Regions from separate parts of the Pseudoalteromonas sp. SG43-8 genome, predicted to be linked through region 1. Evidence: predicted binding sites of a transcription regulator. Region 1 holds the regulator's gene; each other region holds the start of a gene.

What was found. The regulator MetJ, encoded in region 1, represses methionine synthesis genes. The targets are predictions, from matches to a motif close to TAGACGTCTAGACGTCTA.
Positions count from the first base shown of each region.
Region 2: H5122_RS07155 (methylenetetrahydrofolate reductase) is a predicted target of MetJ. The motif match lies at 2,059-2,076, and genes of this name have one in related genera.
Region 3: metK (methionine adenosyltransferase) is a predicted target of MetJ. The motif match lies at 2,406-2,423, and genes of this name have one in related genera.

Region 1 is NZ_JACJEX010000014.1:701-5,263, forward strand. Features, by position in the region: gene metB (cystathionine gamma-synthase) at 1-835, opposite strand, end outside; gene metJ (met regulon transcriptional regulator MetJ) at 1,125-1,445, shown strand; gene H5122_RS17500 (malic enzyme-like NAD(P)-binding protein) at 1,510-2,751, opposite strand; gene rpmE (50S ribosomal protein L31) at 3,278-3,493, opposite strand; gene priA (primosomal protein N') at 3,724-4,563, shown strand, end outside.
Region 2 is NZ_JACJEX010000002.1:416,081-420,643, forward strand. Features, by position in the region: gene H5122_RS07150 (sensor domain-containing diguanylate cyclase) at 1-799, shown strand, start outside; gene H5122_RS07155 (methylenetetrahydrofolate reductase) at 1,059-2,015, opposite strand; gene H5122_RS07160 (pitrilysin family protein) at 2,266-4,563, shown strand, end outside.
Region 3 is NZ_JACJEX010000005.1:241,920-246,482, forward strand. Features, by position in the region: gene tkt (transketolase) at 229-2,220, opposite strand; gene metK (methionine adenosyltransferase) at 2,525-3,676, shown strand; gene H5122_RS12130 (hypothetical protein) at 3,852-4,400, shown strand; gene H5122_RS12135 (5-formyltetrahydrofolate cyclo-ligase) at 4,419-4,563, shown strand, end outside.

The sequences.
Region 1 (4,563 bases):
CTGGATAGTAAACTTGGCTTACAAAATTGGAGCTTTCAAGGTACTTAGCTATTGCTAGCGCATTTTCTTGGTGCTGCCTTAAGCGCACATTTAAAGTACGTAGACCACGAAGCGTTAAATAACTATCAAAAGGGGCGCCCGTAATACCAATATTATTTGCCCACCAAGCAAGCTCATCACCAAGCTCTTGTGTTGCAGCAATAACAGCGCCGCCCACTACATCTGAGTGCCCGTTAATATATTTAGTAGTTGAATGCACCACAATATCTACACCAAACTTAATAGGGTTTTGTAAGGCAGGAGACAAAAACGTGTTATCTGCGGCAACCAATGCACCGCATTGCTTAGCAACATCGGTAACCGCTTTAATATCGGTTAAACGAAGTACTGGGTTACTTGGAGTCTCTATCCAAATAAGCTTAGGTTTAATTGCTAAAATTTGTTGAAGGCTTTCTTCTTTTGTTAAATCTAATACTTCAAGCTTCAATAGTCCGCGTTTTTGTAACGATGTAAATAAACGATAGCTACCACCATAACAATCATGTGGAATTACTAACGTGTCGTCACTGTTAAGTAGCTGAGTAGCTAAATGCACGGCAGCCATACCAGTGGCCGTAATTATGCCACGAGCGCCGCCTTCAAGCTTAGCAAGCGTCTCTGCTAAAATATCACGATTAGGGTTACCACTGCGGCCATAATCATACTCACGCTTAGTATCAAAGTCGGCAAACGAATAAGTCGTTGATAAATAAATTGGCGGCACCACTGCACCATGATGTTTATCAGCATCAACGCCGTTACGTACAGCAATGGTCGCTTTGTTTTTTTCGCTCATATTCGTCACCTGATTAATTTGGATGTTTAGACGTCTAAAAGAGTAAGTTATCCGTTTTAATAAGTCAAAGTATTTTAAAGCTCTAGATGGCTAAAGTTAGGAAAGGCGTTTGCTAGTACCACATTTTAGCTCACAAAAGTGAGCTTATTTTTACATCCCAAATAGGCTTATTAAGATAGATCGGTATCTATTATTTGACTATCTTTTTTAAATCGATAGAATTTCACGCATATTTACACGCTTTTTATACCGTGTGAGAAATTAATAATCTGAGGCAACGATACATCTTATGGCTAAATGGAATGGTGAGTATATTCACCCATACGCAGAACACGGGAAAAAATCAGAGCAAGTTAAAAAGATCACCGTTTCGATCCCGCTAAATGTATTAAAAGTTTTAACGGATGAGCGTACGCGTCGTCAAATCAACAACCTTCGCCATGCAACAAATAGTGAATTGCTATGTGAGGCGTTTTTGCATGCATTTACTGGCCAACCTTTACCAAATGACGATGACCTACGTAAAGACAACGCAGAAAAAGTACCAGAAGAAGTTAAAAAGATAATGCAAGAAATGGGTTTAGAAGTGCCTATTTTAAACGAAGAATAAATCGTTACCTTTTTAATCAAAAAACCTCAGCATTGCTGAGGTTTTTTTGTTTAAGCGTTATATATTACGCCATATAATTTTCAGGCAAGTCAATTTGCGCAACACCCGACTCTACCGCAGCAAGTGCTACAGCTTTAGCTATACGCGGTAGTAAACGCGGATCCATTGGTTTTGGAATAATATACTGCGCACCAAACTCTAGCTTATCTACGCCTGCGGCTTTTAAAACTTCTGCAGGTACAGGCTCTTTGGCAATACTACGAATAGCCTCAACTGCAGCAATTTTCATTTCATCGTTAATCGCGCTTGCACGTACATCAAGTGCACCACGGAAAATAAACGGAAAACATAAAACATTGTTAACCTGGTTAGGGTAATCAGAGCGCCCTGTTGCCATAATTAAATCGTTGCGTGCGCCGTGAGCAAGTGCAGGATCGATCTCTGGATCTGGGTTTGAACATGCAAACACGACCGGTTTTTCTGCCATTAGTTTTAAATCTTCGGCAGCTAACAAGTTAGGACCCGAAACACCAACAAACACATCAGCATCTGCAATTACATCTTGCAATGTGCGTTTATCGGTATTGTTAGCAAAAAGCTGTTTATATTCATTTAAATCATCGCGACGAGTATGAATAACACCTTTACGGTCAAGCATATAAATGTGTTCACGCAGTGCACCACACTTAATTAACAGTTCCATACACGCAACTGCAGCAGCGCCTGCACCTAAACATACAATTATTGCATCTTCAATTGATTTACCTTGTACTTCTAGCGCATTTAACATGCCGGCAGCCGTCACAATGGCGGTGCCGTGTTGGTCGTCATGAAAAACAGGAATGCTACAACGCTCTATTAATGCTTTTTCAATTTCAAAACACTCTGGTGCTTTAATATCTTCAAGGTTAATACCACCGAATGTGTCAGCAATATTGGCAACCGTGTTAATAAAGTCTTCTGTTGTTTTGTGCTTTACTTCAATATCAATAGAATCAAGCCCTGCAAAACGTTTAAACAATAACGCCTTGCCTTCCATTACGGGCTTAGACGCTAAAGGACCTAAATTACCCAAGCCCAAAATTGCAGTACCATTAGTGATAACCGCAACCATGTTACCCTTACCGGTATATTTATATGCATTTGCAGGATCTGCGGCAATTTCACGTACAGGCTCAGCGACACCTGGGCTATAAGCTAGGGCTAAGTCTTGAACTGTTTCAGCTGGTTTTGTTAGCTCAATGCTAATTTTACCAGGTACGGGATGTGAGTGATAATGTAGTGCTTGTTCACGAAAGTCAGACATAACGCGATGGTATCCTGCAATTTAAGTTAAAGTGAGAGGTGGAGTCTTGGGGTACGATACCCTTATTATTTTTAAATTCCAAGCAATATCAGGTCTATCCTGTTATATGCTATATCCTTTAATTTTAAGAGGTTTTTCAGTAACTTTGCAGGATTATATAAACATTTGATAAATAAAAATTCACCAAAAAAGTAAGTTTTGAGGTGCGTTTATGTCTATTAAAATATTAAAAAAATGTATGTTTAACGTATCATCATAAACTTAAAATAACAGCCTACTACACTACTTTAAAAACAGATAAGCCCACGTTAGCTACTTTTATCAACCTAGTTAAAATTTGTACTATTTAAAATATAGAGAATATCTATCAATTTGTCTGCAAAGGTTTATGCATACTCAGAATAAGAATAGGAAATAGTTATGCAAGGTGTGATGTAGCTCGAGCAAGCTAAATAAGATAAGAAGTGGTAAATTTTAGACACAAAAAAAGCACCCTAAGGTGCTTTTTTTAACTAAACAGCAATAATTACTTCTTGCTGCTAAGTGCACCGAAGCGCTTGTTGAAGCGATCAACACGGCCGCCAGTGTCTAAAATCTTTTGCTTACCAGTGTAAAACGGGTGACACGCAGAACATACGTCTAAGTGAATATCTTTACAAAGAGTTGAGCTAGTTTCGAATTTGTTTCCGCATGAACATGTTGCAGAAATTACTTCGTACTTAGGGTGAATACCTTCTTTCATAGGAACCTCTAGTTAAGGCCGCATCGCTCTCCAAACCCGAAGTCTGGCACCATACGTCGTTAAAACAAATTTGTTGGTGGCGGATTTTATCCAACAACCTTCCCCTGCACAAGTATTTATTTATCTTTTCGCTAAAAAAGTGAACAATCTCTTTCTCAAGTACTATTGCTAGTAGGTTTTTAGCGGTATTTTTAGTACATTACAGCATTAATTTTACGGGTTGAGTTGTTATGAGTTTTGTTGAAGTTGCTATTAAAGTCCCGCTTCCACGCACCTTTGATTATAAAATAGAAGAGCAGCTCAGTGGCTTATCAACACCCATACTACCGGGTATGCGGGTTTTAGTACCTTTTGGTAATCAAAAAAAAGTAGCTGTTGTTCTGGGTATTAAAAACAGTACCGACGTCCCTTTAGATAAAATTAAGAATATTATAGAGGTAATAGACGATACCCCTATTTTAAGCGCCCAACATTTAGAACTCCTTAGCTTTACTGCCCGCTATTATTGCTATCCCTTAGGCGAAACTATTCACATAGCGCTACCAAGTGCACTTCGCCAAGGTGAATCGCCAGATAAAACCAGTATTAATATGGTTGCCCTGACAGAAAAAGGTGCAAAAGTACCGTCATTAAAAGCTAAAACACAGCTCAATTTATTAAAGCAGTTATCGCAATCGGGGAAATCATCGTTAACCGAATTAAAAGCTCTTGGCTTTAGTAAAAAAACAATCGATAGCCTAATAGATAAAGAACTCATAACACAAACTATTGAGCACGATAACCAATGGCAAAGTGTTGCTCCAACTGTCGGTAGTAAACCAGTACTTAATAAAGAACAAGCGGTTGCCTGTACGGCAATAAATCAAAGTAGTGGATTTAGCAGCTTTTTATTAGAAGGCGTAACTGGCAGTGGTAAAACAGAAGTGTATTTACAGTGCCTAGAAGAAGTACTCAAACGTGGCGAGCAAGCATTAGTATTAGTGCCAGAAATAGGCTTAACGCCACAAACTGTAAACCGTTTTCGTCGCCGCTTTCCTGATACACCCATTATGCTTTGGCATTCAGCCCTT
Region 2 (4,563 bases), on a different contig from region 1:
AACCAACCCGATACTTCCCCCTCAAACACCTCTTTTTTGTCGGCACGTCGCTGAAACTAATAATATTTTATATGTTAATGATGCAAGCAATAACGATGCATGGAACACACTGCCAGAAGTAGTTGAGGATGGTGTTGAATCGTACTTAGGTTTACCTATTCATTGGCCTGAAGGCGAAGTATTTGGCACGCTATGCTTAAAAGACACTAAAATAACTAGCTATACCGATGAATACTTTGAGCTCATAGAGCAACTACGCGATTTAATTGAAGACGACCTAGCGCTTGTGTATAGCTATGAGCAAATGCGCGAAATAGCCATGTTAGACTCATTAACGAGTATTTATAATCGCCGAGCACTTAACTTACTAGCTCAGCAAAAGCTTAATTTAGCACTGCGTTTGGGCTTCGACGTATGTTGCTTGTTTATTGATATAAACGACTTTAAAAAATTAAACGACACCTGCGGACATGAAGTGGGCGACAAAGCCTTAATTATATTGGCAGATACGCTAAAAAAACATTTAAGAGATGCCGATATAGTAGGGCGTTTAGGTGGTGATGAGTTTGTTGCAGTAATGCAATTAAGCGATAAAAGTAAAATTAGCTACATCATAGATAAAATATCCTCTGAGTATTCAAAAGCTTTACTCAAAGAAGACGTTTGCGATTTATCGCTCAGCATAGGTTATAGTTTTACTAATAAACAAAAGCAGCCATTTGAAGCGCTATTAAATGATGCAGACCACGCAATGTATAAAAATAAACAAGCGTATAGACTCGCTAAAAAAGCACAATAATAAAAGTAAGTTCGTCATGACTCATGCCACAAAAACTTGGCTAGTTTTTTCTGCGATAGGTTTTATTTTAGGTGTTATGTGCTCCTCTATGGGGTTTGCCTTAAAAAGGCTTGAGAGTAATAACCAAAAATAGCTTCAATGAATAGCTTAAGCTGCAAATTTTTACTTGTACTTCTTAATTTATTTTTCAAAGTACGGACATAAAAAAGCAAGCCATGAGGCTTGCCAAGAAGGGTGTTAATTAGCTCTTATCTAGCCTTTAAGCTATTAGCTTTTCAGCAAGGTTTAATTCCATAATAGCTTTTAATAAACGGTATAAGTTAATTGATGCATCAATTTCTTCTTTACGGTTTGTTAAGCTTTCAATATTTAAGCCCAGTGGCACGTCTAGGTGTGCACAGCTTTTAAGTATTAAGTCGAGGTTTTCTCGGCAAATACGGACCGATTCGCTTAATGTATTGTCTGCATCAAGCATGCGCCATTTAGTTGCCTCTGGCACTGAGATACCCAACCATTGCATAAATTCTAAGGTTTTTTCGCCGCCGCACGGGGTAAACGTTAATATAATACGTTGTGGTGTAATACCCTGCGCTTTACATGTACGTGCGTAGCTAGTGATTAGCTCTATAGTCGCTTGTGCATCGTAAACAGCTTGCGATATAAAAAACTGACAACCTTGTGCTGTTTTTTCTGTTAATCGTTCGTGCTCATTTCGTTTACTTGAATGGCGCTCGGCAATAGTAACGCCACCTAAAAAGAAATCATCTGATTGCTCAGCCAATGCTTTATAAGCATCTGGCAGGCTTAGCTTTATATCGCCTATCGATGATGGGCTACCTACTAAAACAACATTTTGTAAATCGTAGTCGTTTTTAGTTTCACTTAGCCAATCTTTAAATTCGCCTACACCACGCTGCGCCACACTTTTATAAGTAATTACATCTTGTGCAGATAAATTACGAAGTAAATGGCTGTATTCACGCGGATCAACGGTTTGTTTAAACGCAAATGGGCGGTCTTGGTTAGTTCGGCTGCTTTCGTCTTGAATGTCGTAAATTATCACGCCGTCGTATTCAATTTCGTGTAAGCGACCTAATAGCTTTTCTGCAATGGTTTTTAATTGCGCTTTATCGGTGCCAATTTTAGGCGGGGTAGTACCAATAAGATAAACACCTTGATTGGTGTCCACTATCTTCTCTTTTAGTGATAAAGCCATAATCCTCATTCCAGCTAAGTTTGTTTTGATGGATTTAATATAGCAGCCATTTAGACGTCTAGATAGATTTATTTAATGAAAGTTTTTCAATTAACATGATGTTTATTCATAGTGCTTGTTCCCATTATTTATAATTGACACAGTTGTTTACATAATAAATTCCCTTGGGGCTCTTATATTTATTGGCTTTGGGGCATAATTAAAGAGTTAAATCTGACAACAAATTTGCTCAATTTAAAAAGGGACAACAATGAAATTTAAATTATTAGCAACCAGCTTAGCGGTATCGCTGGCGTTAACAGGTTGCACCATGCAACAAAATCAAAGCACGCAAACAACAGCACAACAAGAACAAGTAAATAAAGCTGATGACCGTGTTTTTTCACAAGATTACTTAATTGAAGAGCTAGAAAACGGCTTGCGTGTCATGGTTGTTAAAACCGATTACCCTGATGTCGTGTCGCTGCAAATTCCGGTATTGGTTGGATCGCGTAACGAAGTTGAAGAGGGCAAAACAGGCTTTGCTCACTTTTTTGAACACATGATGTTTAAAGGCTCAAAAAAATACCCTGAAGATGTGTACTCAGACATATTAAAAAATTCAGGTGTTGATAACCGCGCTTATACAACAAACGATTACACAAATTACCATTTAAACTTTTCAAAGCAGCATCTTGATAAAGTACTTGAGCTTGAAGCTGATATTTTTCAAAACTTAACCTACACCGAAGAGCAATTTAGAACAGAAGCACAAACGGTAAAAGGTGAGTACTTAAAAAACAACGCGAGCCCAATTCGTAAATTATTAAGCGCTGTACGCGAAGAAGCGTTTGATAAGCACACGTATAAACACACCACTATGGGCTTTTTTAAAGACATAGAAGCCATGCCTGATCAAATGGCCTATGGTAAAGAGTTTTTTGCTAAGTTTTATAAGCCTGAGTATGTGTCACTTGTCATCGTGGGCGATGTAGACCCACAAGCAACAATGGCAATGGTTAAAAAGCATTGGGGCAGCTGGGAAAAGGGTAACTATGTTGCTGACATTAAAGCAGAACCTGTTCAACAAGCACCAAAATATTTGCACCAGCAAGATGAAGCGCTACCAGGGCATTGGTTACTTGTATCGTACAAAGGCGCTGCGTGGGAGCCTGCTAAAAAAGACAGAGCTGCACTAGATTTAATCTCGCAGCTTTATTTTTCAAATAATTCAGATTTATATCAAGAGCTAGTGGTCGACAAACAAATTGCCAGCCAAATGTTTACCTATAACCCAGAGACTAAAGATCCGGGTTTATTACACGTATTTGTTAAAGTAGAAAACGCAGACGATTTAGCCACTGCGCGCGATGCCGTTAATCGAACTTATGCAAAAGCACGCACTGAGCTTGTTGATGAGCAAAAGCTCAGTGATTTAAAATCGAATCTTAAATACAGCTTTATTAATGGCTTAGATTCGTCGCAAGCGATTGCATCAACCCTTGCCAGCTACATGCATTTTGAGCGCGATCCAGAGGTTATAAACCAGCTGTATAAATCGGCAGATAACATCACCAGCGCAGATATTAAAGCCGTTGCTAATAAATACTTTACTGATAACGCACGTACCACATTAACAATGTCGGCACTTGATAAAGCCCCAGGTTTTGAGCAAGAAGTTAATTTAAATACGCTTACTGCAAAGCTTGAACAAGCACCCGCGGCACCTGCATTTAAAGTACTTGATAAAACCAATAGCTCGCCGTTAATCGATGTTAACTTTTTATTCAATACCGGCGCGGCTGCCGACCCTCAAGGCAAAAAAGGTGTTGCTGCGCTCACTGCGGCTATGCTTGCACAAGGAGGCTCAGAGGCGACAAGCTATAAAGATATTCAAAAAGCACTTTATCCGCTTGCTGGTAGCTTTGGTTATCAAATAGATAAAGAAATGCTGTCGTTTCAAGGGCGTATTCATAAAGACAATGCAGCGCAGTGGTATTCACTTGTGAGCGATCAATTATTAAACCCAGGCTTTAGAGACGATGACTTTAAACGCCTTAAAAAAGAAATGATCGATGGTATTAAATCAGGCTTAAAAGCATCTAACGATGAAGAGCTAGGCAAAGAAGTGCTATACAGTGCACTTTACAAAAATCACCCTTACGAAAGTTACAACTACGGTGATATTTCGGATTTAGAAGCGTTGACGCTAGATGATGTTAAAGCGTTTTATAACAGCGAGCTTACGCAATCTAAACTCACGGTTGGCTTAATTGGGGCTGTGCGTGCAAACCTTAAAGCTAAAATGATGAGCGATTTTGCAACGCTACCAAAAGGTGAGCAAAGCCGTTTAAGTATTCCTGATGCGCCAGTGCTTAAAGGTCATCATGCAACTATTGTAGAAAAGTCAGCGCAATCGACGGCGGTATCGTTTGGTTTCCCTATTGATACAATAAGAAGTAGCGAAGACTGGACAGCCCTTTGGCTTGTGCGTTCGTACTTTGGTGAGCACCGTAGTTCTAACAGCTTTTTATATGAGCGCATTCGTGAAACTCGCGGCATGAACTAT
Region 3 (4,563 bases), on a different contig from region 1:
TCCTTGTAAATGAGTCTGTGCCCAAAATGATACCGTAAATGAATTTTTAGAGCAAAAGTTTTTAACGCAGTATTATATTGTTGAATTGCACCTTTTTGGCTCCATTGTAGGTCGTCATTTATGGCATCATAATTTTTATTTACCTTTAACGCGCTTAAGCACGACCTACAAACAAAAAAGCCCGCCCTGTTTTACACAAGGCGGGCTTTTAATCTTTAAAGCAAGCGATTAAAAAAGCTCGTTTGCTTTGCTTACAATGTTTGCCACTGTAAAACCAAAGTGCTCAAACAGCTCACCAGCAGGTGCTGACTCACCAAAGGTAGTCATACCTACTACTGCGCCATTTAGACCTACGTACTTGTACCAGTAGTCAGCAATACCTGCTTCTACTGCTACGCGGCGTGTAACAGATGCCGGTAATACGCTTTCTTTGTACTCTGCGCTTTGATCTTCAAAGGCATCAGTACATGGCATAGATACAACACGTACCTTTTTACCTTGGCTGCGTAGCTCAGTTGCTGAATCTTGTGCTAGTTGCACTTCAGAGCCCGTCGCAATGAAAATAATCTCAGGGTTGCCGTCACAGCTAAGGATGTAACCACCCTTTTTAACGTCTGCTAATTGCTGTGCGTCACGCGCTTGTTGCTCAAGACCTTGGCGAGTAAAGATTAACGATGTAGGACCGTCTTTACGCTCAATAGCTTGTTGCCATGCAATTGCCGACTCAACTTGGTCACATGGGCGCCAGTTGTATAAGTTAGGCGTTAAACGCATGCTTGCGATTTGCTCTACTGGTTGGTGAGTTGGACCATCTTCACCTAAACCGATTGAATCGTGCGTGTATACAAAAATGCTTGGTTGCTTCATTAATGCAGCCATACGTACGGCATTTTTTGCATATTCAACAAACATTAAGAACGTAGCACCGTAAGGAATAAAGCCTTTATGAAGGGCAATACCATTCATAATTGCCGACATACCAAACTCACGTACACCGTAGTAAATGTAGTTACCGCTTGCATCGTCGTGTGTTAAACCTTTAGAGCCATCCCAAATTGTTAAGTTTGAGCCTGCTAAATCGGCTGAGCCACCCATAAATTCTGGTAATAACGGACCAAATGCGTTTAATGCATTTTGCGATGCTTTACGAGACGCTGGGTTTGCAGGGTTTGCTTGTAATTGCTCAATGTACGCTTGAGATTTTTCAGCCCAATCGCCAGGCAGTTCGTTATTAATACGACGCTTATATTCAGCTGCAAGCTCTGGGTATGCTTTTGCGTATGCTGCAAATTTTTCGTCCCAGCTTGATTCAAGCTGCTGACCTTTTTCTTTGCTATCCCATTGTGCGTAAATATCATCAGGAATTTCGAACGCATCGCCAGTCCAACCTAAAAATTCGCGAGACGCTTTAATTTCGTCATCACCTAGTGGTGCACCGTGACAATCGTGGCTACCAGATTTGTTAGGTGACCCGTAACCAATAATTGTTTTACAACAAATTAGTGATGGTTTATCGGTAACACTTTTAGCTTCTGCAATTGCAGCACTTATAGCATCGCTGTCGTGGCCATCAACACCACTAATTACATGCCAACCGTATGCTTTAAAGCGAGCTGGCGTGTCATCTGTAAACCAACCTTCTACTTCACCATCGATTGAAATGCCGTTGTCATCCCAAAATGCAACAAGTTTACCCAGACCTAATGTGCCTGCAAGTGAACCAGCTTCATGAGAAATACCTTCCATAAGGCAGCCATCGCCCATAAATGCATAGGTAAAGTGATCAACAATATCGTGACCTTCACGGTTAAACTGTGCAGCTAGCGCTTTTTCAGCAATTGCCATACCTACGGCATTTGTGATCCCTTGACCTAATGGACCCGTAGTAGTTTCGATTCCTGGTGCATAGCCATATTCAGGGTGACCTGGTGTTTTAGAATGCATTTGACGGAAGTTTTTAATTTCGTCCAGTGGTAAGTCGTAACCACTTAGATGCAATAGAGAATAGATAAGCATTGAACCGTGGCCGTTTGAAAGAATAAATCTGTCACGGTCAGCCCACTCTGGATTTGTTGGGTTGTGTTTTAGATAATCGCGCCATAATACTTCTGCGATATCAGCCATGCCCATAGGGGCTCCAGGGTGACCAGATTTGGCCTTTTGTACTGCGTCCATTGACAAGACGCGAATAGCATTTGCAAGTTCTTTGCGAGATGGCATGAATTCTCCTACCTTTATGTGTATTTGCGCGGGTATTTATGTGTTTGTTTATGCACCCAAGTAACTTGGGTTTGTTTATATCGACCATTCTTACTTATTGTGGGGGCTGTGTGCAATTAAAAACCCTATAAAAGTGAGGCATTATGAATATTTTTTAAGACCAAAAAGTTATTAGTAATTTTATTTAGACGTCTAGGCGTAAAAACACTATGCAAGGTGTTTTGTTTTCGATAAAATACGCCCCTTAATTTTTTAGCGCTAATACCGACGTTTGTGAAGCGCAATATTTGTGAGCAGAAATACAATGGCAAAACATTTATTTACTTCTGAATCAGTTTCTGAAGGTCATCCGGATAAAATCGCCGATCAAATCTCTGATGCGGTACTTGATGCTATCCTAGAGCAAGACTCTCATGCCCGTGTTGCGTGCGAAACTTACGTAAAAACAGGTATGGTTATGGTTGGTGGTGAAATCACTACTAGCGCATGGGTTGATATTGAAGAAATTACACGTAAAACAGTACGTGAAATTGGCTACACGCATTCAGACATGGGTTTCGATGCTGATTCATGTGCAATTTTAAACACTATTGGTAAACAGTCTCCTGACATTAACCAAGGTGTTGACCGTACTAGCCCAGAAGAACAAGGTGCTGGCGACCAAGGTCTTATGTTTGGTTACGCATGTAACGAAACAGAAGTGCTAATGCCTGCGCCAATTACTTACTCACACCGTTTAGTACAGCGCCAAGCGCAAGTACGTAAAAGCGGCGAGCTTAACTGGTTACGTCCAGATGCAAAATCTCAAGTTACTTTTGCATACGAAAATGGTAAGCCAGTAGGTATTGATGCAGTAGTACTATCTACTCAGCACAGCGAAGACATTTCGCAAAAAGATTTAGTAGAAGCGGTGATGGAAACTATCATCAAGCCGGTACTTCCTGCAGAGCTTATTACAAGCGCGACTAAATTTTTCATTAACCCAACGGGTCGCTTTGTAATTGGCGGACCAATGGGCGATTGTGGTTTAACAGGTCGTAAAATCATCGTTGATACATACGGTGGTATGGCTCGTCACGGTGGTGGTGCTTTCTCTGGTAAAGATCCATCAAAAGTTGACCGCTCAGCTGCATACGCTGCACGTTACGTTGCTAAAAACGTAGTTGCGGCTGGCCTTGCTGATAAATGTGAATTACAAGTTTCTTACGCAATCGGTGTTGCAGAGCCTACATCTATCAGCGTTGAAACGTTTGGTACAAGCAAGTTAGAAGAAAGCCGTTTAATCGAGCTTATTCGTGAACACTTTGACCTGCGCCCTTACGGCTTAATTCAAATGCTTGATTTAGAGCGCCCTATCTACCTTCCTACAGCGGCTTACGGCCACTTTGGTCGTGACGAATTCCCTTGGGAACGTACAGATAAAGCTGATGCACTTCGTGCAGCCGCTGGCCTTTAAGCAAAAAGTGTTGAAGAAAATTAAAAACGGCCCTTAATAGGGCCGTTTTTGTATCTAAAACTTATCAGTTACATTGTTTGTAGTGCGTCTACAAAATAACTATAAAATCGACCTCGAATTCTTTTGTACTTTAGGTATATACTCATTTCATTATAAAAGCTTTAGGGATAGTTAAATGGCCGATAACTTTCGCGTTATATTTGCAGGACTTGCCGATAACGTTGACATAAAAGCAGCGTGCGCAAGCTTAGCTGAAAAATTAAAAACGTCAGATGAAAAAGTAGCTCTTTTTTTTAAAGGTAAGCCGCTGTTTGCGCCAAGCGATAAAGACAAAGCGTTAAAACAGACTAAGTTATTAGCAAGCTTAGGTATTAAAAGTAAGCTGCAAGCTGTTTCAAATGCGATTCAAAATAGCTCCCCCGCAGCTGCAAATAACAACCAACGTGATGAACGTATTTTTGATGCACTTGATTACATCACTAGCAGCTTAATACGCCTTGAAGAAAAGCTAGATGAGCTAGAGCAACGCCTTCCTGAAGCTCAATTAAATGCACCAGACGAAAGTGTAGACGAATGGCAAAATGACGACCTAATGCTAGATGAGGATTTAGCACCTTCTAAAAAACACAGTAACTTACTTTTATATTCATTGATTGCAACTGCCACCATTTTGCTAGTCGTACTGGCTGTTTTTTTGATTTTTCCCGATTTATTCTCTTTTTAAAAATGGCTAATTAGTTTAATGAGCAATAAACGCGCACAAATAAGATCTGAAATTCGTAACACCCGTAAAAACTTGTCAAATAATCAGAAAATAATTGCTGCGCAATCGCTAAAAATGAATTTTATTCAACACTTAAAAAGCGAAAATACAACGAATTCAAAGC